3 regions of the Buttiauxella sp. AC142 genome follow, and region 2 is predicted to be linked to each of the others. Evidence: predicted binding sites of a transcription regulator. Region 2 holds the regulator's gene; each other region holds the start of a gene.
The links. The regulator PhoB, encoded in region 2, activates phosphate uptake and scavenging genes when phosphate is short. The targets are predictions, from matches to a motif close to CTGTCATAAAACTGNCNNAT.

Region 1: a site for PhoB is predicted at 8,281-8,300, ahead of pstS (phosphate ABC transporter substrate-binding protein PstS). Genes of this name have one in related genera too.
Region 3: a site for PhoB is predicted at 7,880-7,899, ahead of kdgR (DNA-binding transcriptional regulator KdgR). Genes of this name have one in related genera too.

The regions. Positions count from the first base shown of each region.
Region 1 covers NZ_CEEDCH010000001.1:4,526,192-4,536,490, reverse strand. Annotated here, with positions in the region: gene AC0IWZ_RS21160 (right-handed parallel beta-helix repeat-containing protein) at 1-2,079, opposite strand, end outside; gene glmU (bifunctional UDP-N-acetylglucosamine diphosphorylase/glucosamine-1-phosphate N-acetyltransferase GlmU) at 2,418-3,788, shown strand; gene glmS (glutamine--fructose-6-phosphate transaminase (isomerizing)) at 4,030-5,859, shown strand; gene AC0IWZ_RS21145 (MFS transporter) at 5,932-7,203, opposite strand; partial or broken gene rluF (23S rRNA pseudouridine(2604) synthase RluF) at 7,523-8,245, shown strand; gene pstS (phosphate ABC transporter substrate-binding protein PstS) at 8,389-9,429, shown strand; gene pstC (phosphate ABC transporter permease PstC) at 9,552-10,299, shown strand, end outside.
Region 2 covers NZ_CEEDCH010000001.1:810,142-820,440, forward strand. Annotated here, with positions in the region: gene sbcC (exonuclease subunit SbcC) at 1-2,572, opposite strand, end outside; gene sbcD (exonuclease subunit SbcD) at 2,569-3,786, opposite strand; gene phoB (phosphate response regulator transcription factor PhoB) at 3,976-4,665, shown strand; gene phoR (phosphate regulon sensor histidine kinase PhoR) at 4,688-5,980, shown strand; gene brnQ (branched-chain amino acid transporter carrier protein BrnQ) at 6,438-7,760, shown strand; gene proY (proline-specific permease ProY) at 7,832-9,208, shown strand; gene AC0IWZ_RS03705 (YicS family protein) at 9,260-9,553, opposite strand; gene malZ (maltodextrin glucosidase) at 9,727-10,299, shown strand, end outside.
Region 3 covers NZ_CEEDCH010000001.1:2,489,787-2,500,085, reverse strand. Annotated here, with positions in the region: gene AC0IWZ_RS11520 (PqiB family protein) at 1-591, opposite strand, end outside; gene yebS (membrane integrity lipid transport subunit YebS) at 560-1,804, opposite strand; gene AC0IWZ_RS11510 (GAF domain-containing protein) at 1,976-2,464, shown strand; gene proQ (RNA chaperone ProQ) at 2,569-3,249, shown strand; gene prc (carboxy terminal-processing peptidase) at 3,270-5,318, shown strand; gene htpX (protease HtpX) at 5,510-6,391, shown strand; gene AC0IWZ_RS11490 (MFS transporter) at 6,444-7,814, opposite strand; gene kdgR (DNA-binding transcriptional regulator KdgR) at 7,992-8,783, shown strand; gene AC0IWZ_RS11480 (YobH family protein) at 8,831-9,073, opposite strand; gene mgrB (PhoP/PhoQ regulatory lipoprotein MgrB) at 9,233-9,376, shown strand; gene AC0IWZ_RS11470 (YebO family protein) at 9,450-9,737, shown strand.

The DNA of each region.
Region 1 (10,299 bases), 3.7 Mb from region 2:
TTGCTTCCCTTCGCTGTTCTCTGTTTTGCCATCACGAATGAAGTAATTACTGCCATCTACGCGCCCGGAAATGGCATCATCATATTTCCCGTCTGTACTGCGCAATGAAATGTTATCGGTGAACTTGCCCTGAGTTTCAGCACTTCCATAAGGGCTTGGACGGAAGATGTAGTTAAAGCGTTGGTTATCGACAGCGACATTATTTGCCACCACCAGCGCACCCGGATTGAAGTTATCGGTAAAGCCATCGAGGTGGTTACCAATAGCAATGCTGTTGTGGATTTCATGTGCGACAGGCTGCCCTTCCCCACCCAGTTTAAAACCGTTGCTGGTGTTGTTACGGGCAATTGAATTCTCGATCACCACAACGCCATTCGCGCCGTCTTCAATCTTGTTGAATAAATCATAGCCATCATCAATGTTGTCGTGCGCATAACAACCCTCAAGACGGTTGCCATCCCCGACACGCATTTTCACCGCGAATCCATCTGCGTTGATTTTGCCTGGGTCTTCATTATTGAAGGATTCAGAATTAACGACGCGGTTGTAGCTTGCCCAAAGTGGACGACCTACATCGGCTGGCGAGGAAATCTGAATGCCGGTATCGTCATTTTTATAGGCGACGACGTTTTCGATAAGGTTGTTGCTACCCTGCACTCGCAAACTCTTATCGGTGACTTCAATGCCTTTAACATGCCAGTAGTTACCATCGAGCAGTAAACCACGAATCACCACTTTGCCGTCAGCCTCCAGGGTTTTCAGTTTGCCTTTTAAACCGCTGTCAGGGGTTGGAATGGTAGTTTGCGGGTACTCACCACTGCTCAGGATGATTTTTCCTCCAGGTTGGATGAGTGATATTGCGCTGGCCAAATCTAATGGTGCTTCTTTTGACCCCTGATTGCTTGAAACCCCATCTGGAGCGACATACAACGTAGCGCCATTCAGGTTTTTCACTTGCTCGACGTCAAAGCTCTGACTGACGGGCGTTTTGCTTTTTCCGTTGGTTGGGGTAAAAGTCACGGTAAAGCTGTTGCGCTCTTTCAGCGTGGTAGGCAGTGAGAACATTTCACCGGCTTTCGCAGCTTTTTCCTGACCGATCACAACTTCGTCCTGGCGTACGGTGAAGTTGCCGTCATAGTTAGCGCGTGCCTGTACCACGTATTCGCTGGTGGTGCTCTTTGGTGGCGAAGCAATTTGCATCACTACTGGCCACGCTTTTGGCTCGAACGCAGCTGAGGCTACAGTTTGCGCTGCGCTGGTTTCGAGTGACGCATCACTTACGGTGATTTTTGCATTCCTCGACGCAAAGAAGCCCACGTAATATTGGTTTTTATCCTGAGCGGTAATGATATCGGCGCGTTTCACATTTTCAGAAACCCATGTTTCGCTTCCGGCCGCAGCCCATGAAGTGATAAAACCTTCATTTGTACGCTCGAGTTTCATGCGGAAAGTCGGCATCTTGCTGAGATCTACCGCTTCCTGATAACTTTTACGTGAAATCGTTGAGCCAGTATTTCCCCACGGCTGCGAAATGCCATCACGTGCAATCGCCTGCATTTTGACGCGCGATGCGTCTTTTTTATCCTGCGTCATAATGGCGTTCATCACCATGTTTGACGCCGCCGGGAACTCTTCGTAACCCTCTTTTAATGGCTCCTGGCGCGGGTTTCCTAATACATCCCTCACCAGTAAACCAGCACCTTCCTGAGCGGCTGGTTTGGCACCATTTTCAGGGCCAAACTGATCGACGGTCACCGTTGCCTGTAAGACAAAATTCTCACTGGCGGGCAGTGCGGTATAGAAGAAAGTGAGTCCATCGTGAGAGTTCGCAATTTTGCCGCCGCGACTCTCAATGGTTATCGGTTTAGAAAGATCGGCGTTATCAGCGGTAGTGAGTTTTTTGCCATCGATCGTGACGTTATTTACGCCGACTTTTTCAGGCAATACGTTGGATGAAAAGTTAACATCTGTTGATTGCCCAAAAGCAATCGCATGCCAGATGGGCTGTTGCTGTGCTGTCGCCGGTAGCGATAAAGCTACGCCGCAAAGCGTGAGAGCCAGAGGTATTTTTGACGCCATTTTTATTCTCCTTATCAATGTCGGCGTCATTATGTATAAAAATGAAACATTGTTTCTTTTATGTTTATCACAAAGGCAGATTTTTAAAACACGAACTACCAATTATGTGGGGTAGCTTTGTTTCAATCTGAAAAGAAGTCTTAATCCATAGAGATATATGGCTTTTGTCATTTCAGAAGTACTTTTTGCGACCTTATCCACCTACAATTGAGCACATGGGCAACTAAAAATCACCGTCGAAGCCTGTTTTTTAGGCATTGCGTTTTTTGTTGCAAAATATGTAGAAATTTCAACGTGAAATCGTTTTACTTCTCTCACAAATTTAAGTCAGGACGCGTATGTCAAACAGTGCGATGAGCGTGGTTATCCTAGCCGCAGGCAAAGGGACCCGCATGTATTCAGACCTCCCGAAGGTGTTACATACCCTTGCCGGGAAACCGATGGTTCAGCATGTTATTGATGCAGCTAATAATTTAGGCGCACAACGCGTGCATCTGGTTTATGGGCACGGCGGTGACTTGCTTAAAAACACGCTCAGCGATGGTTCGCTGAACTGGGTTTTGCAGGCTGAACAGCTGGGCACTGGTCATGCGATGCAGCAAGCGGCGCCATTCTTTGCTGATGACGAAGATATTCTGATGCTCTACGGCGATGTGCCGCTTATTTCCGTTGAGTCCCTGCAACGCCTGCGTGATGCCAAACCGCAAGGCGGCATTGGTTTGCTGACAGTAAAACTCGACGATCCAACCGGTTATGGCCGTATTGCTCGTGAACACGGCAAAGTTGTCGGTATCGTTGAGCACAAAGATGCGACTGATGAGCAGCGCAAAATTGATGAAATCAACACCGGTATTCTGGTGGCCAATGGCGCGGATCTGAAGCGCTGGCTATCGAAGCTCGATAACAACAATGCGCAGGGTGAATTCTATATCACCGACATTATCGCCCTGGCACATCACGAAGGCCGCGAAATTACTGCCGTCCACCCGGATCGTTTAAGCGAAGTGGAAGGCGTGAACAACCGCCTGCAACTCTCCCGCCTTGAGCGCGTCTACCAGAGTGAACAAGCCGAGAAACTGCTTCTGGCTGGCGTTATGCTGCGCGATCCGGCGCGTTTCGATATCCGTGGTGAACTGACCCACGGGCGTGATGTGGAAATTGATACTAATGTCATTATTGAAGGTGTTGTGACATTGGGTAACCGAGTGAAAATTGGCACCGGTTGCGTGATCAAAAACAGCGTAATTGGCGATGACTGCGAAATCAGTCCGTATACCGTTGTGGAAGATGCCTCGCTCGCAGCGGCCTGCACCATCGGCCCGTTCGCCCGTTTGCGCCCCGGAGCTGAACTGGCAGAAGGCGCACACGTGGGTAACTTCGTGGAGATGAAAAAAGCGCGTCTCGGCAAGGGGTCTAAAGCTGGGCATCTGAGTTACCTGGGCGACGCCGAAATTGGCGACAACGTGAATATCGGTGCAGGCACCATTACCTGTAATTATGATGGCGCCAATAAATTTAAAACCATCATCGGTGATGATGTGTTTGTCGGTTCCGATAGCCAGCTGGTGGCTCCGGTCACCGTTGCGCGTGGTGCGACGATTGGCGCAGGGACGACGGTCACCCGTAATGTTGGTGAAGATGAACTGGTCATCAGCCGCGTGAAGCAAACCCATATTCAGGGTTGGCAGCGCCCGGTTAAGAAAAAGTAATTTTTGATTTTCCTTCTCCCTGAATGGGAGAAGGCTGGGGTGAAGGTTGTTCTCGAAAATGACCCGCCCCGCAGTACTACCAAAACTATAACCCCACTCTCTACAAGGCTCGGGGCCCCGGAATACGGGATATTTACCCAAAGAATTTCGTGCAATCAACGTATCTTTAGTGCGAAAGACGACGGGTAAAACAGGTCAGCGACAACACATGGCGTAATGCCATTATCAGGAATCTAATCTTATGTGTGGAATTGTTGGCGCGGTCGCGCAACGTGATATCGCTGAAATCCTTCTCGAAGGACTACGTCGTCTTGAATACCGTGGTTATGACTCTGCGGGCCTGGCTGTAGTAGATGAAAAGGGTCATATGACCCGTCTGCGCCGCTTGGGTAAAGTGAATAAACTGGCCGAAGCTGCCGCAGAAACTGCGCTGCATGGCGGCACCGGTATTGCTCACACTCGTTGGGCAACTCACGGCGAACCATCAGAAGTTAACGCACACCCGCATGTATCCGAACATATTGTGGTGGTTCATAACGGTATTATCGAAAACTACGAACCGCTGCGCGAAGCGTTGCAGGGTCGTGGCTACACATTCGTTTCACAAACCGATACCGAAGTTATTGCTCACTTAGTCCATTGGGAACTGGAGCAAGGCGGTACTCTGCGTGAAGCCGTGCTGCGCACCATTCCACAACTACGTGGCGCGTATGGCACCGTAATCATGGACACCCGTAATCCGGATGTTCTGCTGGCCGCACGTTCCGGTAGCCCGATGGTTATCGGCCTCGGCATGGGCGAAAACTTTATCGCCTCCGACCAACTGGCACTGCTGCCGGTGACTCGTCGTTTCATCTTCCTTGAAGAAGGTGATATTGCGGAAGTGACTCGTCGTTCCGTTACCGTGTTTGATACCAAAGGTGAGCAGGTTAAACGCCCTGATATCGAATCCAGTCTGCAATATGACGCGGGCGACAAAGGTATTTATCGCCACTACATGCAGAAAGAGATCTACGAACAGCCGAACGCGATTAAAAATACCCTGACTGGCCGCATTAGTCATGGCGCTATCGATCTCTCAGAGCTTGGCCCGAAAGCTAACGAAATGCTGTCTCAGGTTGAGCACATTCAGATTGTCGCGTGTGGCACTTCCTATAACTCAGGCATGGTTTCACGTTACTGGTTTGAATCACTGGCAGGCGTGCCGTGCGATGTCGAAATTGCCTCTGAATTCCGTTACCGCAAATCCGCGGTGCGTCGTAACAGCCTGATGATCACCCTTTCCCAATCTGGTGAAACGGCAGATACCCTTGCTGCACTGCGTTTATCAAAAGAGTTGGGCTATTTAGGTTCGCTGGCGATTTGTAATGTCCCGGGTTCTTCTCTGGTGCGTGAATCCGACCTGGCACTGATGACCAACGCGGGCACCGAAATCGGTGTGGCTTCGACCAAAGCATTTACCACTCAGTTGACCGTTTTGTTGATGCTGGTGGCGAAACTGAGCCGCCTGAAAGGCGCTGACGCAGCAATCGAGCAAGATATCGTGCATGGTTTGCAGGCGCTACCAAGCCGTATCGAGCAGATGCTTTCCCAAGATAAACGCATTGAAGCGCTGGCCGAAGATTTCTCTGACAAACATCATGCGCTGTTCTTAGGCCGTGGCGATCAGTATCCAATCGCAATGGAAGGCGCACTGAAGCTCAAAGAAATCTCTTATATTCATGCGGAAGCGTATGCGGCGGGTGAGCTGAAACATGGCCCACTGGCGCTGATTGATGCGGATATGCCGGTTATCGTTGTGGCTCCAAATAACGAGTTGCTTGAAAAGCTGAAATCAAATATCGAAGAAGTGCGCGCGCGCGGCGGTCATCTGTATGTATTTGCAGATAAAGATGCAGGCTTCGCCAGCAGCGACAACATGCACATCATCGAGATGCCGCACGTAGAAGAAGTTATCGCACCAATCTTCTACACCGTCCCGTTGCAGTTGCTGTCTTATCACGTTGCGCTGATCAAGGGCACCGACGTTGACCAGCCACGTAACCTGGCGAAATCAGTTACGGTTGAGTAAGCCGTTTTAAGCTGTCATACAAAATGAAAAAGCCCGGTTGCGCTTAGCACAACCGGGCTTTTTATTGCTAAATCAATTCTCTTCCTGCGTCACCAGTTTTGGTTCTTCAGGTGATTTCAACAACACCCACAAGACAATCGCCCCGATAACATCAAACACCGAAAGCACGGCGAACAGCGGGCTGAAACCAACCGTGTCGGCCAGCGCACCCACAACCAGTGCAAACATGGTGCTGGCAGTCCACGCAGCCATGCCGGTGAATCCGTTAGCGGTAGCAACTTCGTTGGAGTCAAACATATCAGAAGAGAGTGTAATCAATGCGCCAGACAGTGACTGGTGAGCGAAGCCACCAACGCATAACAGTGCAATCGCCACCATTGGACTGCCGAACAAGCCGACCATCCCCGGCAGGATCATAAGCGCCGCACCCATCGTGACCACCAGCTTGCGTGACACAACAATATTCACACCAAATATCTTCTGGAACATACCCGGCAAATAACCCCCAATAATGCATCCAAAATCGGCGAACAGCATCGGGATCCAGGCAAACATGGCGATATCTTTGAGGTTAAAGCCGTAGGTGTGCACCATAAACAGTGGGATCCATGCGTTAAACGTCCCCCACGCAGGTTCAGCCAGGAAACGCGGTAATGCGATACCCCAAAACTTACGTTGTTTCAGCAGGCGGCCAATGCGGACTTTCTCAACCTTTGGTTTCTCAGGCTGCCCATCGGTTATATAAAGATACTCTTCCCGAGACAGTGATTTGGTTTTTGACGGGCGGTTATAGGTGAAATACCAACCCGCTGCCCACAGCACGCTGAAAACACCGACCATAATAAACGCCAGTCTCCAGTCCCTGATATAGATTGCCCACGCGACCAGCGGAGGTGCAATCACCGCGCCAATAGAGGAACCAACGTTGAAATAGCCCACAGCAACCGAACGTTCAGTATCCGGGAACCATTCAGTTACTGATTTCAAACCAGCAGGTATCATCGCACTTTCAGCAAAACCGCCGAGGCCACGGAACATTGCCAGACCTTTCCAGCCAGTCGCGAATGACGCGCCAATGCAGAACACGCCCCACATGAGGCCGAAAATGGTGTAACCCACCTTTGTACCCAATGTATCAAGCAGATAACCGGCAATAGGTTGTGCAATGGTGTAGCAGGCCGAGAATGTCGCAATAATGTAAGAATATTGCTGGGTGGTAATGTGCAGATCGCTCTGTAATGTTGGCGCTGCGGCGGAAATAGTATTTCGGGTTAAATAGCAAAGAATGGTGCCTAATGTCACCAGTGACAGCATAAACCAGCGCTTGTGGCCTGTTTTGCGCATAATGAATCCCCGTTTTACAAGCAATAAGTGGCCTGACCGCTGCAAGGCAGCAGGCAAATAAATAATTCAGAGGAGATAAAAATCAGCGGCGCTTCAGAAGACGTCGAGGATTCTGGTTTGGCCCATCCTGGACTTGTTTTTGTTATGTAGATCACACTATTCGTTGATAATGAACCTGTGTTTCACTTTTATTTGTGATTAATCTCAATTTTTTGTGTGTAATCTACCCCTAACGGGTAATGTATGTGATGTGCGTCACATTTCTTTAGGTAATGAGTTGATGGTGATTATGCAAAATATGAATGAGACGCGCCGCAAAATGCCCATCGATTCCCCGGTACGAATTAATAAATACATTAGCGATAGCGGTATCTGCTCTCGCCGTGAAGCCGATCGCTATGTCGAACAGGGCTGTGTTTTTATTAACGGCAGGCAGGTCGGTTTTGGTGCTCAAGTCTTGGCTGGCGATGTGGTGAAAGTGAATGACCATCTTATTGAGCCGAGAGATGACAACGGCCTGGTGTTGATCGCGTTGAATAAGCCTGTTGGCATCATCACCACGATGAAAAAGAGCGTGCGAGGGAATATCAGCGCTCTTATTAACGGCGACCAACGTATTTCCCCGATAGGGCGTCTGGATAAAGATTCGCAGGGGCTCATTTTGCTGACCAATCACGGTGATGTGGTTAATAAAATTCTGCGCGCGGGCAACAATCACGAAAAAGAGTATGTGGTTAGCGTCAATAAGCCGGTGACTGAGGAGTTTATTACGGGTTTATGCGCGGGTGTTCCTATACTGGGTACGGTGACAAAACCATGTAAGGCGACGAAAGAATCGGACCAGATATTTCGTATTACTTTAGTTCAGGGATTGAATCGCCAGATTCGCCGAATGTGCAAATATTTCGGCTATGAAGTGACCCGACTTGAACGTATCCGCATTATGAATATCCATCTGGAAGGGCTACCGCTGGGGGAATCGCGCTACCTGAGCCGCGACGAACAGGACGAGCTACTGAAACGAATTGAACACTCAGAATCCTGAGTATGACAACTGGAAATATGCCCCAAAGCGGCCTGTCATAAAACTGTCATAATTCGTACATTTAAATGTCACCAAACTGTCCTATTTTCTATCCTGCAACCACTAAACAACGATTTACGTTCACCTCTGCAGGAGACATTATGAAAGTTATGCGTACCACTGTCGCAACTGTTGTCGCCGCGACCTTATCCCTGAGTGCTTTCGGCGCGTTTGCTGCTGCAAGCCTGACTGGCGCTGGTGCAACCTTCCCTGCGCCGGTGTATGCCAAATGGGCAGATACTTACAATAAATCAACTGGTAACAAAGTGAATTACCAGGGTATCGGCTCCTCCGGTGGCGTTAAACAAATTATTGCTCACACCGTGGATTTCGGCGCATCTGACGCGCCATTGTCTGATGAAAAGCTGCAACAAGAAGGTTTGTTCCAGTTCCCGACTGTCATCGGCGGTGTTGTTCTGGCGGTCAACTTGCCAGGCGTGAAATCCGGCGAGCTGGTGCTCGACGGTAAAACCCTGGGTGACATCTACCTGGGTAAAATCAAAAAATGGGATGACGAAGCTATCGCTAAACTCAACCCAGGCATGAAACTGCCACAGCAGAATATTGCGGTTGTGCGTCGTGCTGACGGTTCCGGTACTTCCTTCGTCTTCACCAGCTACCTGGCGAAAGTGAACGAAGAGTGGAAAACTAAAATCGGTGCAGGCTCAACGGTAAACTGGCCGACGGGTCTGGGCGGTAAAGGTAACGACGGTATCGCCGCGTTTGTTCAGCGTCTGCCAGGTTCAATCGGTTATGTTGAATACGCTTACGCTAAGCAAAACAACCTCGCTTATACCAAACTGGTTTCAGCTGATGGTAAGCCAGTAGCGCCTTCTGAAGAGAACTTTGCAAATGCTGCAAAAGGTGCAGACTGGAGCAAATCATTCGCTCAGGATCTGACAAATCAGAAAGGTGACAGCGCTTGGCCAATCACGTCTACCACCTTCATTCTGGTTCACAAAGAGCAGAAAAACCCAGAGCAAGGCGCTGAAGTGCTGAAGTTCTTCGACTGGGCTTACAAAGACGGTGCAAAACAGGCGAGTGACCTGGATTACGCTGCCCTGCCAGACGCTGTGGTTGAACAAGTTCGTGCAGCATGGAAGACCAACGTGAAAGACAGCTCCGGTAAGGCGCTTTATTAATTAATGAAAATGGCGGATGGCGTGAATGCTTATCCGCCTTACAACTGCTTTTCGTAGGTCGGATTAGCGTAAGCGACATCCGACATGTTGTAAGAAATGTATTTAAACTTAAAGAGTAAGTTATGGCAGTGAGTAAGCCGGTGTTCAAAGCCCCTGGCAAACAAGGTGATGTCATTTTCAGCGCGCTGGTAAAACTGGCTGCGCTGATTGTGCTATTTCTGCTGGGCGGGATCATCATCTCCCTGGTCATCTCCTCCTGGCCAAGTATCGAGAAATTTGGATTCTCGTTCCTGTGGAATAAAGAGTGGGATGCTCCTAACGATATTTATGGTGCGCTGGTGCCGATTTACGGCACGTTAGTCACCTCGTTCATTGCGTTGTTAATCGCAGTACCGGTGAGTTTCGGTATCGCGCTGTTCCTGACGGAATTGGCACCCGGTTGGTTGCGCCGCCCGTTGGGTATCGCCATTGAACTGCTGGCGGCTATTCCAAGTATCGTGTACGGCATGTGGGGCCTGTTTATCTTTGCTCCGCTGTTTGCGAAGTATTTCCAGGAACCGGTTGGCAATGTGCTTTCTTCTGTACCCATTGTCGGTGAACTGTTCTCAGGCCCGGCGTTCGGTATCGGTATTCTTGCGGCTGGCGTTATTCTCGCCATTATGATCATCCCTTACATCGCTTCTGTAATGCGCGATGTATTCGAACAAACTCCTGTGATGATGAAAGAGTCGGCCTACGGTATCGGCTGCACCACATGGGAAGTTATCTGGCGCATCGTTTTGCCGTTCACCAAAAACGGTGTTATTGGTGGCGTGATGTTAGGTTTGGGTCGTGCTCTGGGTGAAACCATGGCAGTAACTTTCATCATCG
Region 2 (10,299 bases):
GGCGGAGCTGTTGCTGAATTTGCCCCTGCTGTGTCGTGTTGTCGCGCAGCTGCTGATTGCATTGCGTCAGTTGGTCTTGCAGGGCATTAAGCTCGACATCGGCAACCAGCGTTTCCGGGCGTGCAGATTTGTGTTCTGCCAATGCTTTTTCAACCTGCCCGAAGAGCACGGTCTGCTGCTGAAGTTGTTGCTCAAGCTGTTGTTTTTTAAGTTCGAGTCTTTGGCATTCGGCTTCATCCAGCAACGCTGCCTGGAATGTTTGCGCATCAGCAAACGGGCTGGCGGCGAGTGCTGCGAGAAATTGCTCGCTTGCCTGAGCAACGCGCGTTTCTTCTTGCTTTTGTTGCTGTTGCAGCGTCCGCCACTGGCTTTCCAGCGCAATACAATCACTGTGCAGGCTATGCCAGTTCTGTAACGCCGCATTTTGTTCGTTTTCCGCTAGCGGTGCAGGCGTGGTGCCATCGTCAACAAATGTGCTGAGAATATTTTCCAGCAACGTCAGTTGCTGTTGCACGCGGGGAAGCTGTTCATGGCGCTGTTGCCACTGTTGTAATTCCTGCTGACGCTCCGCCAGCCAGTTATTCTCTTCGCCAGGAGTCGGGTATTGCAGCCCAGCGTTATTAAGCGCGGTAGTGATTGCTTCGCGCTGTATAGCAATTTCAGCGACAAGTTTAGCGTGTTGAGCACGTGTCTGAGCAAGCTGCTCTTCCAGCACAATGCGCTGGCTTAAGTGATGTAACTGTTGTTCGCGCTGTTCTTCGCTTTCCAGCCACTGCTGGAGGTCGTCTTCCGGCGCGAGAGTCAGTTGCAGATTTGCGCACAGTTGTTGCCAGCGTAAGCGCAATCCGTTTTCTTCTTCGTTCAGCGCAGTGATAGCCGCCAGCAGGTTTTCGCGCTGTTTACGCTGCGTATCAAGCTGGCCTTTCATCGCAAAGCCCGCTTCCGCAAGAATGGCGACTTCACGTTTAAGCTCGGTTAGCCGCTGCTGATTTTCTCCGGGCTGAATCGCCTGATAATCAGAGACCGCCGGATGTTGCGTCGAGCCGCACAGAGGGCAAGGTTGATGAGGCTGTAAACGAGCGCGCTCGGCTTCAAGGCTGACGATACGCAGTTCAAGCTCACACACTTTCTCGAGATCACTCTCATGCTGGCGGCGTTCTTTATATTGCTGGCGCTTTAAAACCAGCTCCGCATCACCCTCGGAAATTTGTTTTTCGAGGGCGGCAATCTCTTGTTGTTGCTGCGATTTGCGTTTGAGAAGCGATGAAAATTGAGGCTGTAATGTGGCGAGCTGCTGGCGCTGCGGACGTGCAGCCATCGTTGCTTGTAAGTAGGCACTTACTTCATCAGCACTGATAGACATTTCAGCGACTGGCAGAAGTTCGAGCTTCTTCTGGCTTGAATCGATATTACGCTGCAATTCCTGTAGTTTTTCAGCCTCACGCTGCTGCTGACCAAACCCCATGCGCCAGCCCGCCAGCTCAGTCCCCCATTGGCTGTATCGGTCGTGAGATTTCAGCCATTCCTGGAGTTGCGTGCTTTCCTGCGTGAGTTTTGCAGCCATGCTTGCGGCAGCCTGCCGTGTCTGCTGGCGTCGTACTGTCGCCTGATGTAAGCGAGCATTCACTTCTTCACACTGAGCATGTGTGTTTTGCAACGTTGCCTGCAACTCCTGCAAACGTTGCCAGTCAGGGCGCAGTTTTTCTGCCGGTTGTGCGCGAGTCAGTTTATCTAATTCTGGGGCGGCAGCTTCTATTGCCCGGTTCGCCGCATTCAACGATTGTTCTGCCTGCGCATGTTTTTGCGTGAACTGCGTCAGTTGGCCTAGCCATTGCTGATGCTGCTGGAGTTTCATTTGTTCTGCGAGTAGCGCTTTTTCTTCAGCGCTCAAGGTCTGCAAACTCTCAGAAAGCCGCTGGTGCTGCTCTTCACTTAACAACGCTACGCCAGCGGCCTGCGCTTGTAGGTTCTCAAGCTGGCTGCGCACATTTTTATGATTCTCGAACACCGCCGCAGAAACGGTGCCGTAAATTTCAGTTCCGGTCAGCTCTTCGAGCAAAGAGGCGCGGTCATTGGCATTGGCATTTAAGAACGCGGCAAACTGACCCTGGGATAGCATCATTGAGCGGGTGAAACGGTCGTAATCCAGACCGGTAAGTTTGGCCGTAACCTCAAGTTTGTCTTTCACTTTATCGGCAATAATCCTGCCACTTGCCACTTCTGCAAGCTCGACACGCGGGGCTTGTAGATTGCCGTTGGCCGCATTGCGCGCCCGGTTCTGGCTCCAGAAGGCACGATAGGCAACTCCTTTTACTTCAAATTCCACTTCCGCCAGGCATTCGGCGGTATCGCGCGTCATGAGATCATTTTGCGATTGCGTGACGGTATTGAGGCGCGGTGTCTGGTGGTAAAGCGCGAGACAAATCGCATCGAGCAGCGTGGTTTTCCCTGCTCCTGTTGGCCCGGTTATGGCAAACAAACCGTTGCTGGCGAACGGTTCGCGGGTGAAATCGACTTTCCATTCCCCTTTCAGGGAGTTGAGATTTTTTAGGCGCAGGCTAAGGATTTTCATGCTTCTTCCTCCACGTCATGCAGGCTCGCCACCGTTTGGGCAAATAGCGTTCGCAAACGTTGCGCTCGTTCTTCGGAGGTGTCTTCCTGAACCAGGCGGCGCTCAAAAACCTCTTCAACCGTCAGTTCACTCAGCGTTTCTTTATGTTGCTGGGCGATAACGCGCTCGCGCTGTTCGCGGCTGCGGCGCAGCAACACCACTTCGACGGGGAGCGTTTCGGTTAATTGCTGAATATGGCGTTGCATATCATGCAGATATTCTTCGGTAGCGATTTCAATATCCAGCCAAACTTTGGGTTCTGCTGGTGCATCGCACCACTGCGCGAGTTGCTGTTCGATTTCACTCAGAGAACCTTTGATGACCGCTAAAGGCTGGCTGACAGGCACCGTCAGCGGAGTCACTTCATGAAGCACGCCTTCGGCAAACTCAACCAGATAAACACTTTTGTTCTTGCCCGTTTCGTCAAAACTTAACGGGATGGGCGAGCCGCTATAGCGAATATGTTCAGTGCCACCAATGAGTTGGGCGCGATGGATATGGCCGAGTGCGATGTAGTCGGCAGCAGGGAAATGCTGCGCCGGGAAAGCATCCAGCGTGCCGATGTAAATATCGCGCACCGCATCGCTTTTGGTTACACCCACGGTGGTTAAATGGCCGGTAGCGATAATCGGCAGCTTCGCATCAGCGCGTAATTCGCAGGCGGCGGTGTAACACTGCTGGTAATGTTCGCTGATGGCTTCCATCAACGAACGCTGCTTTTCGTGGCCGGAAAGTCCCGCCTGGCTGTTTTGAATATCCCGGGGGCGCAGGAACGGAATCGGACAAAGAATGGCACCCGGTTCGCCCGATTTAGTGTTGAGTACGATAGCTTGCTGGCTGGCATCATGCCGCGCACTGGCGATGACATAAGTATTCAGGCACGCCATTAATTCACGAGATTCATTCAGCGTGGCAACGGAATCGTGGTTTCCCGCCAGCACCACAAGGGAGCAGCCGGTTTGCTGCAGTTGCACCACAAAACGGTTATACAATTCGCGCGCGTAACTCGGCGGCGAGCCGGTATCAAAAATATCGCCTGCGACAATTATCGCATCCACATCATGCTCGACTGCGGCTTGCAGCAACCATTCAAGAAACGCCTGGTGCTCTGGCCCACGGCTTTTGGTATAAAAATTTTGACCAAGATGCCAGTCTGATGTGTGAATAATGCGCATTGGTTGTCCCTTGGCATAAAAAAGCGTGGCGGGATTATAAAGCGGATGAGCAAGAACGACACAATTGAGTGTCATAATTCATTGTGATGAGTCGCCAGGCATTTATGTTTTTCATAAATCTGTCATAAATCTGACGCATAATGGCACCGCATTGAAACAACAATAATTATTCCTTGAGCAGGGCGAATCATGGCGAAGCGTATTTTAGTCGTAGAAGATGAAGCTCCAATCCGTGAAATGGTGAGCTTTGTGCTCGAACAAAACGGTTTTCATCCTGTAGAAGCGGAAGATTATGACAGTGCAGTGAATCTGCTTATCGAACCCTTTCCGGATTTAATTTTACTGGACTGGATGTTACCGGGTGGTTCAGGTATTCAATTCATTAAGCATCTGAAACGTGAAGCATTAACACGTGAAATCCCTGTCATGATGCTGACGGCGCGTGGCGAAGAAGAAGACCGCGTGCGAGGGCTTGAAGTTGGAGCCGATGACTATATTACCAAACCGTTTTCCCCGAAGGAGCTGGTGGCACGCATTAAAGCTGTGATGCGCCGCATCTCTCCGATGGCGGTGGAAGAGGTGATTGAGATGCACGGACTGAGCCTTGATCCGTCATCGCACCGCGTCATGACTGGTGAGAACCCGTTGGATATGGGGCCAACAGAATTTAAATTATTACACTTCTTTATGACACACCCGGAACGGGTGTATAGCCGTGAGCAACTGCTTAATCATGTATGGGGCACCAATGTTTATGTCGAAGACCGAACGGTGGACGTACATATTCGGCGGTTACGCAAAGCGCTTGAACATAGTGGACATGACAGAATGGTACAAACAGTACGCGGTACGGGTTATCGGTTCTCAACCCGCTTTTAATTCCTTGTCAGGAGAATGACGCGTGCTGGAAAGGTTATCATGGAAAAGGTTAGTGATGGAGCTGGTGCTCTGTTGCATACCCGCCGCCATCTTAGGTCTTATTTTCGGCCATTTACCGTGGTTTTTATTACTGGCAGTTACCGGACTGCTGGTTTGGCATTTCTGGAATTTACTGCGTTTATCGTGGTGGCTGTGGGTGGATCGCAGTATGACGCCGCCGCCAGGCCGCGGGAGTTGGGATCCCCTGTTGTACGGTCTTCATCAGATGCAGTTGCGTAACAAAAAGCGCCGCAAAGAGTTAGGTAATCTGATTAAGCGTTTTCGTAGCGGAGCCGAATCGCTGCCCGATGCGGTAGTTCTGACCACGGAAGAAGGGACGATTTTTTGGTGTAACGGTCTGGCGCAACAATTGCTGGGGTTACGCTGGCCGGACGATAACGGGCAGAACATCCTTAACTTATTGCGCTACCCGGAATTTACTCGCTATCTGTCGCAAAAAGAGTTTTCACGTCCGTTAACTTTGGTACTCAATACGGGACGCCATCTGGAGTTCCGTGTGATGCCCTACAGCGATGAGCAGTGGCTGCTGGTGGCTCGCGATGTGACTCAGATGCACCAGCTCGAAGGGGCGCGACGTAATTTCTTTGCTAACGTCAGCCACGAACTGCGAACGCCGCTCACGGTGCTGCAAGGTTATCTGGAGATGATGCAGGACCAGACGCTTGAAGGGCCGCTGCGTGAGAAAGCATTAGGCACGATGCGCGAGCAAACTTCGCGCATGGAAGGGTTGGTTAAGCAGCTTCTGACGCTTTCAAAAATAGAAGCCGCTCCGGCCATGGTGCTCAATGAAAAGATTGATGTGCCGCTGATGCTGCGTGTTGTAGAGCGTGAGGCGCAAACTCTCAGCCATGAACGGCAGACGATACAATTTGATATCGACCCCACGCTGAAAGTCTTTGGCAATGACGAGCAACTCAGGAGTGCGATTTCCAATCTTGTTTATAACTCGGTCAACCATACGCCAGAAGGCACGCATATTACGGTGAGCTGGAAACGCGTGGCGGGTGGGGCAAGTTTTAGCGTGACTGATAATGGTCCGGGGATTTCAGCAGAACACCTTCCGCGCCTGACGGAGCGTTTTTACCGCGTCGACAAAGCGCGTTCGCGTCAGACGGGCGGCAGCGGGCTTGGGCTGGCGATAGTCAAACACGCTTTAAGTCACCATGACGCACGCCTGAATATTGAAAGCCAGCCGGGCAAAGGTTCGACGTTTTCCTTTGTTTTGCCCGAGCGTTTAATCGTTAGCGAGAAATAGACTGATAATCAGTTTTCGTCGCCTGGATAAGCGAAGCGTCATCCGACATTAGCGCAATAAGTGTCAAAATAACTTTCCACAGGCCAGTTTTCTGGCCTGTGTTTTTTTTGCCCACATGTTAATAAAAAATCCTCGATTGTTTATAATTTAACCACACAAAAGACCATAATCTTTTCTTATGATTAATCAGATTCACTAAATATGTTGTTAATTAAAGGATATCAATCTGGTTTCTGGATCCGTTCTTGCCTTCAAACGCTATAAGCGTTTTAATTGCCGCCCTGTGATTGGCAGACCGACTGGATATGAGTGGTAATTCAAACAACTATTCTTCTCCACCGATCCCGGAAAGGATTTTCCGCTGTCGAGTCTACTGATTGCCGCTTTTATGCCGAGTTAACAGGTATAAAAATTTGAATACTTTCAACACCACACATCCACAGGCTGCAAATATTTTATGACCCATCATTTGAAATCTCGAGACATCCTCGCACTGGGCTTTATGACCTTTGCGCTGTTTGTCGGCGCAGGCAATATCATTTTCCCTCCTATGGTGGGGCTACAAGCGGGTGAACACGTTTGGATTGCGTCACTTGGCTTCCTGGTGACGGCTGTAGGCCTGCCAGTGCTGACTATTGTCGCCATCGCTCGTGTCGGTGGGGGCATTGATAGCCTCAGTTCGCCAATTGGCCGCCGTGCTGGTGTGTTGTTAGCCACTATCTGCTATCTGGCTGTTGGGCCGCTGTTCGCCACGCCGCGTACTGCTACCGTTTCTTTTGAAGTGGGAATTGCCCCGCTGGTCGGTACCGGTGAGTTACCGCTGTTTATCTACAGCCTGGTTTACTTTGCGATTGTGATCGGCGTTTCGCTGTATCCGGGCAAACTTTTAGACACCGTTGGCCATGTGCTGGCCCCGGTAAAAATTGTCGCGCTGCTGGCATTGGCTGCGGGCGCAATGTTGTGGCCTGCGGGTGGTATCAGCACGGCGACTGAAGCGTATCAGAATGCTGCGTTCTCAAACGGCTTCGTGAATGGTTATCTCACCATGGATACCTTGGCATCGCTGGTATTCGGCATAGTGATTGTCAACGCCGCGCGTTCTCGTGGGGTGACTGAATCCCGCCTGCTGACGCGCTATACCATTTGGGCTGGCTTGATTGCCGGTGTTGGCTTAACGCTGATTTATCTGGCTCTGTTCCGCCTGGGTTCTGACAGCGCAACATTGGTTGCCGATCAAAACGCGAACGGTGCCGCAATTCTGCATGCGTATGTGGCTCATACTTTCGGCGGTGCGGGTAGCTTCTTCCTGGCAGCCTTGATTTTCCTGGCTTGCATGGTCACGGCAATTGGCTTGACATGTGCGTGTGCTGAATTCTTCAGCCAGTATTTGCCACTGTCTTATCGCTCGTTGGTATTTATCCTGGGCCTGTTCTCAATGGTGGTTTCCAACCTGGGTTTAAGCCATCTGATTCAGGTTTCCATTCCAGTGCTGACGGCAATTTACCCGCCGTGTATCGCGTTGGTGGTGTTGAGTTTTACCCGTCCGTGGTGGCATAACTCAACCCGCGTGATTGCTCCAGCGATGCTCATCAGCACCTTGTTTGGTATTCTCGATGGGATTAAATCATCGGCAATCAGTGATATTTTGCCCGCGTGGGCCGCGCGTTTGCCGCTGGCCGATCAGGGGCTGGCATGGTTAGCGCCAACGGTGATTATGGTGGTTCTCGCCATCATTTGGGACCGCGCCGCAGGGCGACAGGTGGCTTCAACCGCCCACTAAAATTTTTGATTTTCTTTAACCACGGGGCTTTGCTCCGTGGTTTTTTTATTGTTAAGCAGGGTGTGGAATCAATGGAAAACGCTAATAAGCTCAAGCGCGGCTTGAGTACCCGGCACATACGCTTTATGGCGTTGGGTTCGGCAATTGGCACCGGGCTGTTTTATGGCTCGGCAGACGCTATCAAAATGGCTGGTCCAAGTGTGTTGCTGGCTTACATCATCGGTGGTGTGGCGGCATATATTATTATGCGCGCGCTGGGCGAGATGTCGGTTCATAACCCATCAGCGAGTTCTTTTTCTCGCTATGCGCAAGATAACCTCGGCCCGCTGGCAGGCTATATCACCGGCTGGACCTACTGTTTCGAAATCCTGATTGTGGCAATTGCGGATGTCACCGCGTTTGGCATCTACATGGGGCTGTGGTTCCCGGCGGTGCCGCATTGGGTCTGGGTGTTGAGCGTGGTGTTAATCATTTGCGCCATCAACCTGATGAGCGTGAAGGTGTTCGGCGAGCTTGAATTCTGGTTCTCGTTCTTCAAAGTTGCCACCATCATCATCATGATTGCTGCCGGTATTGGCATCATCGTGTGGGGTATTGGCAACGGCGGCCAGGCAACGGGGATCCACAATCTGTGGACCAACGGCGGCTTCTTCAGCAATGGCTGGATAGGCATGATTATGTCGTTGCAGATGGTGATGTTTGCCTATGGCGGCATTGAAATCATCGGTATTACGGCTGGCGAAGCGAAAGATCCGCAAAAATCTATCCCGCGCGCTATCAACTCCGTACCACTGCGTATCCTGGTGTTCTACGTGGGTACGCTGTTTGTCATCATGTCCATTTACCCGTGGAACCTGGTGGGAACAGAAGGTAGCCCGTTTGTGCTGACTTTCCAGCATATGGGGATTAACGCTGCGGCAGGTATTCTGAACTTCGTGGTGATTACCGCGTCCCTTTCAGCGATTAACAGCGATGTGTTTGGTGTGGGTCGTATGTTGCACGGTATGGCGGAGCAGGGCAGCGCACCGAAAGTGTTCGCTAAAACTTCACGTCATGGCATCCCTTGGGTGACGGTATTAGTGATGTGCTTTGCGCTGTTACTGGCGGTGGTACTGAACTATCTGATTCCAGAAAACGTCTTCCTGGTGATTGCATCGCTGGCAACTTTTGCCACGGTATGGGTATGGATAATGATTCTGCTGTCGCAAATCGCTTTCCGTCGCAAGCTTTCACCAGAAGAAACCAAAGCGCTGAAATTCCCGGTTCCGGGTGGGATTGCAACCACCATCGTTGGCCTGATCTTCCTGGTGTTTATCATTGGGTTAATTGGCTGGCATCCAGACACTCGCATCTCACTATATGTGGGCTGCGTATGGATTGTGATGCTGCTGGTGGGCTGGATGTTTAAACGCCGCCAGATATTGGCCGCGAGCGAAAGCAACAGCTGAGTTTAAGCACCGATAAACGGTGGATGGCGTAAAACGTCATCCGCCGTATCACTACATCTCCGGGCACTCGACCTTACTTATCGCATCCCAGTAGTTTTTCTCGTTATTGCGTTCCAGAGCAATCCTCGCATCACGGATATACCGCTTATTATCTCCGTTGGAGAGGATTTTGTTCCCCCACGCTTCATCCGACATTTTCTTTTGTGGATGGCAGGTCTTTTTTAAGTCAACCGTAATCTGTTGTTTATACTTGCCAAATTCCAGACCTTCGTACGGCGAGCTGGCGAGTGTATTGGCCGAGTAAATGACGAAAAGAAACAGGGTGAGGTTGCGGGCGATAGACATTTCAATTTCCTCAGGCAGTGAGAATGTTCTCACTATAGGTAGCGCTAACTTATTAAGCAAACGGCTTAATTTCTCCACCCCCGTATTCCTCCCCCAATAAAAATAGCAATGATGAGTGATCCCCAGCTACGCTGTGGCAAGGTGGCGCAAATTAATTATCTGGGGACACGATTATGTTGAATGCCTGGCACCTCCCGGTGCCCCCTTTCATACAAACACGTAAAGATAAGCTGCACATCACGTTATGGGTTTCCGGCACCGACTTACCGCAGCGCGTCGTTTTGCGCTATGAAAAAGATAACGAAGAAACCTCGCTTCAAATGACTCGTCAGAAAGCGGCTCCTGAAAGTGGGGTGGTCGCCTGGCGTGGAGTAATTGATTTATCCGAAGGCCAGCCGCGCCGCCGCTACAGCTTTAAGCTGTTGTGGCTGGATAAACAGCGCTGGTTTACGCCGCAAGGTTTGAGTTCTATTCCTCCAGCGCGCCTCGAGCAATTTGCGGTCGATCTTCCGGATGATGGCCCGCAATGGGTGCAGGATCAGGTTTTCTATCAGATTTTCCCCGATCGTTTCGCCCGCAGCGAGCAACGCACGCCGGAGCAGGATCAGGTTTATTATCACCACGCCGCCAAACGCGACATTATCTTGCGTGACTGGGATGAACCGTTGATCGCGGACGCGGGTGGATCAACGTTCTATGGCGGCGATCTGGACGGTATCAGCGAAAACCTGCCGTATCTCAAGATG
Region 3 (10,299 bases), 1.7 Mb from region 2:
ATTGTTATTAATGGTGTAGTCGTAGACACGGCCGACCGGAATTTTGCGGTAATAGACCAGCGATCCGCTATTGAGAGAACCTAAATCTGGCGCATGGAGGTGAATCATCAGCTCGCCGTTATTCAGGCGATATTTGGGCTGCGTATCGAGTGCGCTAAAGTGCTCTTGCGGTTCACCTTTACCGGGCATCATGCCGATATAGTTCCCGCCAACCAACGCATCCAGCCCAGAAACCCCGGCCAGTGAGGCTTTCGGCGTGACCAGCCAGAATTGGGTGTCCTCGCGCAGCGCGTCTTTCATATCGCTTTTAATACTGACTTTCACTTCTATTTTGCGCAGGTCTTTGCTCAGGCTCACGCTCTGCACGGTGCCGACTTCGACACCCTGATAACGGACAGGCGTGCGTCCGGCAACAATGCCGTCTGCGGAAATGAAATCAATGGTCGCTGTGGTGCCGCGTTCTTCCCAGGTTGTCCACATCAGCCAACTGGCAATCATCAAAGCGATAATTGGCAGCAACCAGAAGGGCGAAATACGGCGTTTTGTTTTAATTCGCGCTTCAGTCGGTGAAGCGGGCATTTCCTGACTCATGTGCGTCCCAAAGTAGTCGGCTATCCAGCCATTCGACAGCAAGAATAGTTAAAATAACCGCTGCGCCAAAATAAAACGCAGCCGGTCCCATAGTAAATGCCAATAACTGATCGCGATTAACCAGCGACATCGTAAGCGAAATAACAAAGAGGTCGAGAATGGACCAACGGCCAATCCAGGTAATAAAGCGTAGCAGTGTTATCCGCGTCTTAAGCCCTTTCTCACATTTAAAATGTATGCTCACCAGCAATGAAATCAGCACGATAACTTTAGTAAATGGCACCAGAATACTGGCGATGAAAACCACTGCTGCGACCGCCACATTACTACTGGCGAGGGACAGAATACCGGAAAGAATGGTGTCTTCCTGGCGCGAGCCATTTACGTAAAGTATTGATATTGGAAGCAGGTTCGCAGGCAGCAGGAACACTAACGAACCGATTAAAGCTGCCCAGGATTTTTGTAGACTATGGCGACGACGCACTCGCAAAGGCACATGGCAGCGTGGGCAACGTCCACGATTATCCGGTACCCCCGTGAAATGGCAGCCCAGACACACGCGAAGTTGCGGGTTCCATGCACGGGGTGGTCGTTGCGGGTAGAAACGTGACCACAGCTGTTCCATGTTGAGATGAATCAGGGTTAACAGGCTCAATATTACCAGCGCAATAAACGCCACCAGGCCGACACCCGGCTGGATAAACGCAAATTCGCGTACCTTTATGCAGGCCACACCGATGGCGACGAGATAAATATCCAGCATCACCCATTCTTTGAGCTTCTCAAGCATCAGCAACACCGGGCGCAGGTTCATGCCCAGAATATGACCGAAATAGAGATAGGCGATACCGGCAACCAGAGTCGCAGGTGCACCCACCGCGCAGAACATGACCATTGCCGCGGTGAGCGGATCGCCCTGGCTGGTCATCTGCCAGATGCCCTGAAAAAGGTTAGCGTCAATGCGCGTGCCTAATAAATAGATGCGCACCAAAGGCTCGGAGAAAGCAACGGGCATGAGTAGCAGCATGGCCACCGCCATGGCCGCCAGGCGAGTTAATGACCAGTCGCGTCCATGGTAAACTTTGGCGTCACAGCGCGGGCAGTAGGCGCTCTGCGATGATTTAACCAACGGTAACGAGAAAAGTGTATCGCATTGGGGGCAACGCTGATAACGTGCCTGCGGTACAGCATGGCTAATGGCGTGTATTTTCATGTGTCATCGTAAGCTGGGAATACCGTTGGCGCATGGGGCATCTCAATGGATTATGAAATATTCGTTAAGCGTATAGTAATTCACGGAATGATACACCTTGTGGCATAACGCATTTAATGCTTATTTTACTATGCTATGCAGTTGAGTAAGACAACATACTATGGTTAATCAATGAACAAAGAACAATTTTACGCGGACTTAAACCGCGATTTCAGTGCGTTAATGGCAGGTGAAACAAGTTTTCTGGCGACGCTGGCAAATACCAGTGCATTGCTATTTGAACGGCTTGAAGGAGTAAACTGGGCGGGCTTCTATCTATTAGAAGGCGACACTCTGGTACTCGGTCCATTCCAGGGGAAAATCGCCTGTGTGCGTATTCCTGTTGGAAAAGGTGTTTGCGGTACAGCGGTATCCACCAATAGCATTCAACGTGTAGAAGACGTGCATGCTTTTGATGGTCACATCGCCTGTGACGCTGCCAGCAACTCCGAAATTGTACTTCCATTGACGGTAGGTGGTGAGGTGATTGGGGTTCTGGATATTGATAGCACTGAGTTTGGGCGCTTCACACCTGAAGACCAAATCGGCTTATCTCAACTGGTAACGCAGCTTTCGCTGATGCTTACCGACACGGATTTTAAAAAATTCTTCACTCGATAGCATGATAAACAACGGATAACGTGGCATTTGCTGATAGCGTCATTATAATGTCGCCTGTTCATGCCTGCGGATTGTTGGCAACTCCGTTGTAATCAGGAAATTTCATGGAAAATCAACCCAAGTTGAATAGTAGCAAAGAAGTCATCGCCTTTTTGGCAGAGCGTTTCCCACAGTGCTTTAGTGCTGAAGGTGAAGCCCGCCCCCTGAAGATTGGTATCTTCCAGGATTTAGTCGCGCGCGTTGAAGGGGAGATGAGCCTCAGTAAAACTCAACTTCGTTCCGCGTTACGTCTTTACACTTCAAGCTGGCGTTACCTGTACGGTATCAAAGTCGGCGCAACTCGTGTGGATCTCGACGGCAACCCTTGCGGTGAACTCGATGAGCAACATGTTGAGCATGCTCGCAAGCAGCTTGAAGAAGCAAAAGCTCGTGTTCAAGCACAGCGCGCAGAACAGGCAGCGAAAAAACGCGAAGCGGCTATCGCTAACGGTGAAACCGTTGCTGATAAACCTCGCCGTGAGCGCAAACCTCGTCCTGCACCGCGTCGCCCTGAAGCTGCAGAACGTAAACCACGTGCAGAAAAACCGGCTCCTCAGGCTCCGGTCGAAGAAAAACGCACTCCGGTTACGGACATTTCTGCTTTGCAGGTGGGTCAGGCAATCAAAGTCAAAGCGGGTAATAACGCGATGGATGCCACCGTACTGGAAATTACCAAAGATGGCGTCCGTGTACAGCTGACTTCTGGTATGGCAATGATCGTACGCGCAGAACACTTGCAGTTCTGAAACGGAGGCCAGACCCTGGCATGAACAAACTCTTTAAGCGTACGGCGGTCGCTAGTCTGTTGTTTCTTGCAGGTAGCGCACTGGCCGTCGAAAATATCACGCGTGCCGATCAAATCCCGCAGCTAAAGGAAGAGACTCAGCACGCTACAGTGAGTGAGCGTGTCACATCACGCTTTACTCGCTCGCATTACCGTCAGTTTGATCTGGATGAAAATTTTTCCGCAAAAATTTTCGATCGCTATCTAAACCTTCTCGACTATAGCCACAACGTACTGCTTGCCAGCGACGTTGAGCAGTTTGTGTCGCGCAAGAAGCTGATAGGCGATGAATTGCGCACCGGCAAACTGGACGTCTTTTACGATCTCTACAATCTGGCCCAAAAACGTCGTTTTGAACGTTATCAATACGCGTTGAAGGTGCTGGAAAAGCCGATGGATTTCACAGGGAATGACACTTTCAACGTTGATCGCAGCAAATCGCCGTGGCCGACCAGCGTTGCAGAGTTAAATACCCTGTGGGATAGCAAAGTTAAGTTTGATGAACTGAGCCTGAAGCTGACCGGAAAAACCGATCAGGAAATTCGTGAAACGCTGACCAAGCGTTATCAGTTCGCGATTCGCCGTTTGGCTCAATCCAACAGCGAAGATGTTTTCTCGCTGGCGATGACTGCCTTTGCCCACGAAATCGACCCGCACACCAACTATTTGTCGCCGCGTAATACGGAACAATTCAATACCGAAATGAGTTTATCTCTGGAAGGTATTGGTGCCGTGTTGCAGATGGACGATGACTATACGGTAATTAACTCGATGGTTGCGGGTGGCCCGGCTGCGAAAAGCAAAGCGATTACCGTCGGTGATCGCATTGTCGGCGTAGGCCAAACCGGTAAAGCGATGATCGATGTCATTGGCTGGCGTCTTGATGACGTTGTTGCGTTGATCAAAGGGCCGAAAGGCAGCAAAGTTCGCCTGGAAATCTTGCCTGCTGGCAAAGGCACCAAAGCGCGCATCGTAACATTAACGCGTGAACGTATCCGTCTTGAAGACCGCGCAGTTAAACTGACGATTAAAACGGTCGGCAAAGACAAAGTGGGCGTGCTGGATATTCCTGGTTTCTACGTTGGCCTGACGGATGACGTCAAAGTTCAGCTGCAGAAAATGGAAAAACAGAACGTTAAGAGTGTGATTATTGATTTACGCTCTAACGGCGGCGGGGCATTAACCGAAGCTGTTTCACTTTCTGGTTTGTTCATTCCAGGTGGCCCTGTTGTTCAGGTTCGTGATAACAACGGCAAAGTGCGCGAAGACAGCGATACTGACGGTGTGGTGTATTACAAAGGCCCGCTGGTGGTGATGGTTGACCGTTTCAGTGCTTCTGCCTCTGAGATCTTCGCTGCAGCAATGCAGGATTATGGCCGCGCGCTGATTGTCGGCGAACCTACCTTTGGTAAAGGTACTGTTCAGCAATACCGTTCATTGAACCGTATCTACGATCAGATGTTGCGCCCGGAATGGCCAGCATTAGGCTCTGTGCAATACACCATCCAGAAGTTCTACCGTATTAATGGCGGCAGTACTCAGCGTAAAGGTGTGACGCCAGACGTCATGATGCCAACAGGTACTGAAGAGACAGAAACCGGCGAGAAGTTTGAAGATAATGCACTCCCGTGGGATAGCATTAACGCGGCGACTTACGTTAAGTCCGGCGACTTGTCTTCGTTTGAGCCGCAGTTGCTGAAACTCCATCAGGACAGAATTGCAGCCGATCCAGAGTTCCAGTACATCATGAAGGACATTGCTCGCTTCAATGCCCTGAAAGAGAAGCGCAATATCGTCTCTCTGAATCTTGCTCAACGTGAGAAAGAAAACCAGGAAGATGATGCCACGCGACTGGCACGTGTTAACGATCGCTACAAGCGAGAAGGCAAAGCGCCGTTGAAGAAACTGGACGATTTGCCGAAGGATTATCAAGAACCTGATCCGTATCTTGATGAAACGGTACACATTGCGCTGGACCTTGCGAAAATGCAGCAAGATAAACCAGCCGAGCAACCGGCTCCTGCTAAGTAACCCCCAACGGGCACAAAATTTTGTGCCCGTTTTTTTACCTCTATCAAGCCGCGTAAACCTACCTCTCCTTAAATGTAAAGTTATGTATTATTAACCACTTGGACACGATGAATGCTTGAAAATGGCAGGCTTGCCCCTACGATGTGGGGTAACGCAGAATGCGTATTTTTAACCGAGGTAAAAAGAAAATTATGATGCGTATCGGGCTTTTCCTGTTGACCAACCTTGCGGTCATGGTCGTTTTCGGGCTAGTGCTAAGCCTGACGGGGATCCAGTCGAGCAGCGTACAGGGTCTGATGATCATGGCGGTGTTGTTTGGCTTTGGCGGTTCAATCATCTCATTGCTGATGTCCAAATGGATGGCGCTTCGTTCAGTCGGTGGGGAAGTGATTGAGCAACCACGTAACGAAACTGAGCGCTGGCTGATGGAAACGGTTCGCCAGCAGTCACAGCAGGCGGGTATCGCCATGCCACAGGTGGCTGTTTACCATGCGCCAGACATCAACGCGTTCGCAACCGGCGCACGTCGTAATGCATCACTGGTTGCGGTAAGTACAGGCCTGTTGCAGAACATGAGCCGTGATGAAGCGGAAGCGGTTATCGCTCACGAAATTAGCCATATCGCGAACGGTGACATGGTCACGATGACCCTTATTCAGGGCGTGGTGAACACCTTCGTCATCTTCATTTCTCGTATCATCGCGCAGGTTGCCTCTGGCTTCTTGTCCGGAAACAGAGATGAAGGTGAAAGCAACAATGGCAACCCGTTCGTTTATTTTGCGATTGCGACAGTACTGGAGCTGGTATTCGGTATCCTGGCGAGCATTATCACGATGTGGTTCTCGCGCCACCGTGAATTCCATGCTGATGCCGGTTCTGCAAAATTGGTTGGTCGTGAAAAAATGATTGCCGCTTTGCAGCGCCTGAAAACCAGCTATGAACCGCAAGAAGCCAGCAGCATGATGGCGTTTTGCATCAATGGTAAGGCTAAGTCAATGAGCGAATTGTTCATGACCCACCCGCCGTTGGATAAGCGTATTGAAGCGCTGCGTAATGGTGAATACCTGAAGTAGGAATAAATTGAGTTAAAAAGGCGTGCCATCGCTGGCACGCCTTTTTTTATGCCTATGGGAGTCGAGACTGAGACATCCGTAAGCTACTGACAATGGCGGCGACAGTGGCAAAACTGCCAGCCAGCAATAACGAGGCGTGCGTTCCGTGAGTGGTGAACAGATTAAACATCAGAGCTACCAAGGCCGCGCCACAACTCTGGCCGAGTAACCGAGCGGTGCCTAACATGCCGCTGGCACCACCGCTGCGGTGACGCGGAGCGGAAGAGATAATGGTGTGATTGTTTGGTGACTGGAACAAACCAAAACCGGCACCACACAAAACCATGCGCCAGATGATTTCAATATCCGACGGGTTATGAGGCAACATTGCCAGCGCAAACAAACCGCTGGCCATCACGGCTAAACCAATCCCACCAAGCAGCCCCGCATGCACTCGTTCAATTAAATGTCCCGCAATGGGAGCCATGATCATCGTCGCAATCGGCCAGGGAGTGAGTAGCAGGCCGGTTTCCACTTCACTGCGTCCTAGCGTCGATTGTAGGAAGAAGGGGAGCGAAACCATGGCGAGCATCTGCGCCGCAAAGGAACAGACTGACGTCCCAATAGACAGCGAAAATATCGGAATACGCAGTAAATCGACTGGCAATAAAGGGAAGGGAAGAGACAGTTGTCGGCGGACAAAGAAGAACCCGATCACGGCTAGCGCAGCCAGCTCTCCGAGAATCAGCCAACCCGATTGCCCTTGGGCAAAACCACTTATCGCTGAGATGAGCAAACCAAACGTTAGAGCATTCATAATGGCGCTGGGTATGTCGAAGCGCTGGCCCTGTGATTTTTGTTGGTTTGATGGCAGAAAACGCATGGCCAGGATGAGAGCAACGATGCCGATCGGAACGTTAATCAAAAACAACCATTTCCATGATGCAACCGACAAAATAGCGGCGGCAATAGTTGGCCCGGCAGCAGATGAAACGGCAACAATAAACGAGTTAATTCCCATACCACGGCCAAGGTACTTTTGCGGATAAATAAGCCGAATGAGTGCGGTATTAACGCTCATTAATGCCGCACCGCCAAACCCCTGGAGTACACGTGCAAATGTCAGCATGGGTAACGAATTTGATAACGCGCAAAAAAGGGAAGTCATGCAGAACAGAATTAATCCGCACTGATATACCCGGCGATAACCAAATATATCCCCCAGGAACGACATAGAAAGTAACGAAACAATTATCGCAATTTGGTAACTGTTCACAATCCAGATGGATTCTGCCGGGCTGGCATTAAGTTCTCGGGCAATGGTGGGAAGGGCGACGTTTGCGATTACGCCATCAAGTACGGCCATGGTTATACCTAACGCAATGGCTAAAATAGCACCATAGCGCTGCGGCAATGGCAGCCCATCAGCAAGGGTTTTATCCATAGGAATGTTTGACTTCACGAGGCGATATTCGAAGAGAAATAATAATAGCACTAAATTTACGGGATATGTCGCAGATTTGTAACGAAATAGAATAGATTCATTGCGATGACATGGTAGTCAACTTATACTAAAAACCGGTTCTGATTTTTATAAAACAAATGCGATCGAGGTGATTTAATGGCAATCGCAGATCTGGATAAACAACCTGATTCTGTCTCTTCTGTCCTGAAAGTTTTTGGCATCTTACAGGCTCTTGGCGAAGAACGCGAAATTGGTATCACTGAATTATCGCAACGCGTAATGATGTCAAAAAGCACCGTCTATCGCTTTTTGCAGACAATGAAATCCCTGGGTTATGTGGCACAGGAAGGCGAATCCGAAAAGTACTCGCTGACGCTGAAGCTATTTGAGTTGGGCGCACGTGCGTTGCAAAACGTTGATTTGATTCGTAGTGCGGACATTCAGATGCGCGAGTTGTCGCGTCTGACTAAAGAAACCATCCACCTGGGTGCGTTGGATGAAGACAGTATTGTCTATATCCACAAAATTGATTCCATGTACAACCTGCGCATGTATTCGCGCATTGGTCGTCGTAATCCGCTCTATAGTACTGCGATTGGTAAAGTTCTGCTGGCCTGGCGTGACCGCGAAGAAGTGCGTGAAATTCTTGCTGATGTGGAATACACACGTAGCACTGAACGCACAATTACCAGCACTGATGAATTGCTGAAAGTGCTGGATACCGTTCGCGAGCAGGGCTATGGCGAAGATAATCAGGAACAAGAAGAAGGTCTGCGCTGTATCGGCGTACCGGTATTCGACCGTTTCGGTGTTGTCATTGCAGGGTTGAGTATTTCATTCCCGACATTACGTTTCTCTGAAGACAGACTTCATGAATATGTGGCGATGCTTCATGATGCCGCTCGTACTATTTCTGAACAAATGGGTTATCACGAATATCCATTCTGATGAAATAATCAACGCCGCGTAATAGCGGCGTTTTTCATTCAGCTTCTTTACTGACCGTTGTCGATAACTTCGGCACTTTTGCGCAATATCGGGCAATCAGTAAGCCCTATAATCCCGCTATTGCTATGTATAAACTGGGCTGTGGTTATATTTCGTGCAGTAAGATATTTGCACTGCAAACCCAGACCCGCAACATTTTCCTGGCTTCCAATCAGAACGCCGTATCCTGAGAGCAGCAAGCCTATCCACAGAAGCGCTATTATGATTATCGCGCGAATCACCCTACGCATATATGCCTCTTATTAATAGGTTAATAGACTGCTAAGCGTAACGGATGAGGTTACTGTAGCAATATGATGATTCTTAAATAATATATGCGCTGATGTTACGCAATGTTTAAGATGCCTATGCCAAACTTATCTTTAAATTGTTACGAGGTGGAGAGAGTAGTGAGAAAGTACAGATGGTTCATTTTGGCTGCGGTTTTGTTCATCTGCCTGCTGCTGTGGACCCAAATGGTCAATGTGATGTGCGATCAAGATGTACAATTCTTCAGCGGCATTTGCACGATTAATAAATTTATCCCCTGGTAGTGTCTTTTTATCAGCAGGAGGCTTACCTTGTGCCGTGGCAAGTGTAGAATACGGGTTTTGCTGAGGTGGTAAGATGAACGAATTAAGTGTTGGCGCGTTAAATATCGCGTCTTTGACAGTGTCTCTGGTTGTTCTGATCATCGGTCTCGTGATTTGGTTTTTTGTTAACCGAGCGAGCAGCCGTACTAATGAGCAGATTGAGCTGCTGGAAGAGCTGTTGGATCAACAAAAGCGCCAGAATGCGCTGTTACGCCGTTTGTGCGAAGCGAACGAGCCGGAAGTTGTGAAGGAAGAAGTTGAAGCTGTTAAGAAAGAAGACGACGAAGAAGATGATTTTATTCGTCTGGTCGCTGAGCGCTAATCCAGGTACTCGCACCCCTGCTTTGATCCCTTAAAATCTCATCACCAATTCGACGGTTTTCGACATCTGGAACTCCATTTCGCGAAAACCGGGTGATGTGAGCCTGGGCTAAAAGAACGCTAAGATTCCCCGGATACATTTCATGAAGCTAACGCTGCAGGATGTTGTTCAATTTCTAGACTTATCGGAATCAATGTTTAAAACAGCCTAAAAATCCTAAAGCGATATTTAGCGCAACGCTAAGACGTTTATATTAGTTGATGAATATAGCGAAACGTTTTTATTGCTTCATTGTGAAGCAGCGTGTCATTAAACTTTCATTATTTTGGTGCAATATAAACAATTAATCGCTCAAGCTTTATTCACCCAGTCATTTCTCCTATTTAACTATCCAGACTTGTTGATTTTTTGGTACGACAACATTGTTCATTTTTTGAATAGCTATGCTAAAAAAATCATAAAGATAATGTCACATCATCGAATTTTTGACACTTCGCCTGGACGAATAGATCTCTTTGGGCTATGGTAAAAACGTTGTTTACGTTCTTCAAACTAATGTCCG